2 regions of the Micromonospora sp. CPCC 206061 genome follow, and region 1 is predicted to be linked to the other one. Evidence: predicted binding sites of a transcription regulator. Region 1 holds the regulator's gene; the other holds the start of a gene.

Region 1 (2,403 bases):
GTCCATGATGTCCTGGAAACCGACGAACGGTCCGGCACCTGGGCCGCCACCGCCCGGCCCGCCGCCACCGGGCGCGAGCGGGTCGCCACCGAGGTCGACGATCTGCCGCTTCTGGTCGTCGGAGAGCACCTCGTAGGCGGCGTTGATGTCCTTGAACTTCTCGTGCGCTTCCGGGTCCGGGTTGACATCCGGGTGGTACTGGCGGGCCAGCTTCCGGTAGGCGCGCTTGATCTCGTCGTCGGAGGCGTCCCGGTTTACACCGAGAATCCCGTAGTAGTCCTTGGCCACTGCGTTCCGTGTCCTCATGTCGTTCGCGCTATCCCCGGGCCGTCCGTAAATACTGCCTAGTTGTTGCCCAGCAGCTCGCCCACGTAGCGTGCCACGGCGCGCACGGTAGCGATGGTGCCGGGGTAGTCCATTCTGGTCGGCCCCAGCACACCCAGGCTGCCAACGATCGTGACGCCTGGGCCGTAGCCGGTGCTGACAACCGAGGTGGACCGCAGGTTGTCGATCTCGTTTTCGTCGCCGATGCGCACCCGCAGGGTGCTCGCGTCAACCTCACCGAGCAGCTTGAGCAGGATGACCTCCTCCTCCAACGCCTCCAGGATCGGACGCAACGAGCCCTGGAAGTCCAGAAGGCTACCCCGAGTCAGGTTAGCCCGTCCGGCCAACGCGATGCGCTCTTCGTGCCGTTCGACAAGTGTCTCTAGCAACACACTGGCCAATGTCGCCATCGTGCCGCGGATATCCGGGGCAACCTCGTCGACCAGAGCTTGCACCAGAGGCGGAGTGTCGGAAAGCCGCTTGCCCACGAGCTTTTCGTTGACCATGCGGCGCAGGTCGGACACGGCCTCGTCAGGCACCGGGCCAGGCAGTTCGACGAGCCGCTGCTCGACCCGGCCCGTGTCGACGATCATGACGAGCATCAGGCGGGTGGTCGAGATCGGCACCAGCTCGAGGTGGCGCACCGAGGAGCGGGCCAGGCTGGGGTACTGCACGACCGCGACCTGGCGGGTGAGCTGAGCGAGCAGGCGCACGGTGCGGTGCACGACGTCGTCGAGGTCGAGGGCGCCGGCGAGGAACCGCTCGATGGCCCGGCGCTCGGCCGGGCTCAGCGGCTTGATCCGGGACAGCCGGTCGACGAAGAGCCGGTAGCCGAGGTCGGTAGGCACCCGGCCGGCGCTGGTGTGGGGCTGCCGGATGTAGCCCTCCTCTTCGAGGACGGCCATGTCGTTGCGAACCGTCGCCGGAGACACGCCGAGGTTGTGCCGCTCGACCAGCGCCTTGCTGCCGACCGGCTCCTGGGTGGCCACGTAGTCTTCGACGATCGCCCGCAGGACGTCGAGTTTGCGCTCGTCGAGACTCATATCACCTCCTGCGGCCCAGGCACGGCGATCCGGCCGGGACCGGCCGGATATCGCTGGCACTCGACTGTAACGAGTGCCAGTCTACGTCGCACCCCCCAACCTCGCGATGATCACTTTGGGCATAATGTCCATGACTGGACGTGTGTGTTGTCTGGCGCAGGTTGATCGATGCCCCTACCGTGACCTGCATGACCGAAGCACCTCGCCCTCCTGGAGAGAGTGATCCCACCTCTCCACCGACACCCCCAGCGTCCTATTCGATGCCGGGCGAGGATCCCTCTCCCGGCCAAGTTCCGCCGCCCGCGGCGGAACCGCCACCACCCTTCAGTGGGGCTGGCTATCCGCCACCCCAGCAGCCCGGCTATCCACCACAGGGCCCGCCACCGGGCGCCTACTACAGCGGTCCGCCGCCTGCCGGCTACGCGAACAACGACGAAAAGACCTGGGCGCTCGTCGCCCACTTCGGTGGCGCCGCCGGCGCGCTGATCGGCGGCGGCACGCTTGGTTGGGTGGGGCCCCTCGTGGCGCTGCTCGCCAAGGGCAACCAGTCGCCCACGGTGCGGGCCCACGCGATCGCCGCGCTCAACTTCCAGCTGCTGTGGTCGATCATCACGGTCGTCTGCTGGATCCTGGCATGTGCCCTGATCGGCTTCATCCTCGCCCCGATCGCGACGATCATCGCGATCGTCTTCGGGATCATCGGCGGTGTGAAGGCCAACGACGGCCAGCTCTACCGGTACCCGATGAGCGCACCCTTCGTGAAGTGAGACGTGCGGCCCGGGTTTTCGGACCCGGGCCTCACGGCAGCAGGTCGCGCACTACCGCGTCGGCCAGCAGTCGGCCGCGGAGCGTCAGCACGACCCGGCCGTCGTGCTCTTCCAGAAGGCCCTCCGCCACTTTCTGGACAGCGGCTGCCCGCCCGCCGGCATCCAAGCTGGCGAGCGAGATCCCCGACGCCAGCCGCAACCGCAGCATCACGTCTTCCACATGGCGGTCGGCGTCGGTGAGGATCTCCCGCCCGTGGCCCGGCGAGACG
Region 2 (2,403 bases), on a different contig from region 1:
GTGCAGGTTCTTGCCGTCCAGCACCGCCGGCTGGGCGGTGAACAGGGCGCTGTGCAGGTCGGCGAGCTGTTTGGCCTGCGCCGGGGTCATGTCTTCCTCCTCGAGACTTTGCCGCCACTGCTCGGTGCTCCAGTTGGCCAGGATGGTGAGCATCGCCCACTTGTTCCAAAACGACTCGACCTGCTCGGTGTCCTCGCTGAAGTGACCGTGCCAATCATGGCTGCTGTCCGGAATCCGCAGGTACCGGTGCCGAAAGTCGATGCCGACCCGGCGGGTCGCCACACCCGAGACACTGACCGCGACAGACACCCGACCCAGATACTCACGCCAGCCGCCCAGCCGCGGATCGTTGCGCCGGTAGGCGGCCAACAACCGGTCACCGTACTTGGCCAGATCACGGAAGTTGCCGGCCTGCGCGTCGCGGAACGTCCAATCACGGGCCCTGGTCCGGTTAAATGGACCGCGACGATCCTCCGGATCCCGAGCGGAGTAATCCCTACCCCGACCCGAACGGGCATCGTTGTGCGCGACAGTGTCGTGATAGCCCGGCTTGTGCGCATACCCGCCACTGTCTACGTCTTCGGTGCCAGGCTCCAGATCAAGTAGCTGGTCGATGAACCACCGCTGCGCCCGCGTGACGTACTCGTTCTCCGGCGCCCGAAGGAGCGTGAAGTCCGGCCGCGTCCCCTTGGCCATCGTGCGAATCGGTGTCCACGGCACCCGCCCTCGAACCTCCACAACACGAACATCCGCGATGGTCGACCAGGCCCGACATACGGATCGGGCACCCGAGGCATCGTACGACCGCTTCGCGCTCACCACCGTCCCTCGGACGGCTACCGCCGCCACAGAGAAACATTGGCACGCTCGGTGTCTCGTCGACATCCAACTCGTCCCCGCGGCGGGGAGCGCCTGCGCCGTCGCTTGCGCTGCGGAGGAATCGGTGCTGCACTGTGATTAGCACTCACCCCGTGTGAGTGCCAACCGAATGAGATGGCACCCCGGGAGGGGACCGTAGCAGCGGTCATCGCAGGTCGGCCCGAGCAGTGCTGCACGTGGGCACGACAATGTTGAGGATCACGCAGATGGCCAAGCTGATCGTTTTCGGTGAAGAGGCCCGTCGCGGCCTGGAGCGGGGCATGAACGTCCTCGCTGACACGGTGAAGGTGACATTAGGCCCGAAGGGCCGCAACGTCGTGCTCGGTGCCAAGTGGGGCGGGCCCACGATCACCAACGACGGTGTCAGCATCGCCAAGGAGATTGAGCTCGACGACCCGTACGAGAAGCTCGGCGCCGAACTGGTCAAAGAGGTAGCGAAGAAGACCGACGACGTGGCTGGGGACGGCACTACGACAGCGACCGTCCTGGCGCAGGCACTGGTCCACGAAGGTTTGCGCAATGTCGCCGCCGGGGCGAACCCGATCGCACTCAGACGCGGCATCGAGCAGGCCGTTACCGCGGTGACCGAGGCCCTGGGCCACCAGGCCCGCGAGGTCGAGACCAGGGAGCAGATCGCCGCCACCGCGTCGATCTCCGCCGCCGATCCGATGGTCGGCGAGGTCGTCGCCGAGGCGATGGACAAGGTCGGTGAGGAAGGCGTCATCACCGTCGAGGAGAGCAACACCTTCGGCCTCGAACTCGAACTGACCGAGGGCATGCGCTTCGACAAGGGCTACATCTCGCCGTACTTCGTCACCGACACGGAGCGGATGGAGGCCGTTCTCGACGACCCGTACCTGCTGATCGTCGAGAACAGGATCTCGAACCTGAACGACCTGCTGCCCATCCTGGAGAAGGTCATTCAGGCGGGCAAACCACTGATGATCATCGCCGAGGACGTCGAAGGTGACGCCCTCGCGGCCCTGGTCGTCAACAAGATGCGGGGCACCGTCAAATCGGTGGCGGTCAAGGCGCCCGGGTTCGGTGAGCGCCGCAAGGCCATGCTCGCCGACCTCGCCATCCTCACCGGCGGCCAGGTCGTCAGCGACACGGTCGGGATCACCGTAGACAACGTAGGGCTGGACCTGCTGGGCCGGGCCCGCAGGATCGTGGTCACCAAGGACGAGACCACCATCGTGGATGGCGGCGGCGATGCCGAGCAGATCGCCGGCCGGGCGACCCAACTCCGCGCCGAGATCGACAACAGCGACTCCGACTACGACCGCGAGAAGCTCCAGGAGCGGCTGGCCAAGCTCGCCGGCGGTGTCGCGGTGATCAAGGTCGGCGCGGCCACCGAGGTCGAGCTCAAGGAGCGCAAGCACCGCATCGAAGACGCCGTACGCAACGCCAAGGCCGCCATCGAAGAGGGTTTGCTACCCGGTGGCGGAGTGGCACTAGCTAACGCCGCGGCCAGCGCCTTCGACAAGCTCGACCTGACCGGCGACGAGGCCACCGGCGCGAACA

Evidence for each region. Region 1 encodes HrcA, which represses chaperone genes, less so after heat shock. Its sites were predicted from a motif close to GGTTNGCACNCTCNNNNNGAGNGTGCNAACC; they were not measured.
Region 2: the regulator HrcA is predicted to act here: its motif matches at 956-986, upstream of groL (chaperonin GroEL).

The regions. Positions count from the first base shown of each region.
Region 1 covers NZ_JBAKHX010000048.1:30,468-32,870, forward strand. Annotated here, with positions in the region: gene dnaJ (molecular chaperone DnaJ) at 1-288, opposite strand, end outside; gene hrcA (heat-inducible transcriptional repressor HrcA) at 345-1,367, opposite strand; gene V6V89_RS26975 (DUF4870 domain-containing protein) at 1,628-2,134, shown strand; gene hemW (radical SAM family heme chaperone HemW) at 2,166-2,403, opposite strand, start outside.
Region 2 covers NZ_JBAKHX010000013.1:52,070-54,472, reverse strand. Annotated here, with positions in the region: gene V6V89_RS12800 (hypothetical protein) at 1-696, opposite strand, end outside; gene groL (chaperonin GroEL) at 1,086-2,403, shown strand, end outside.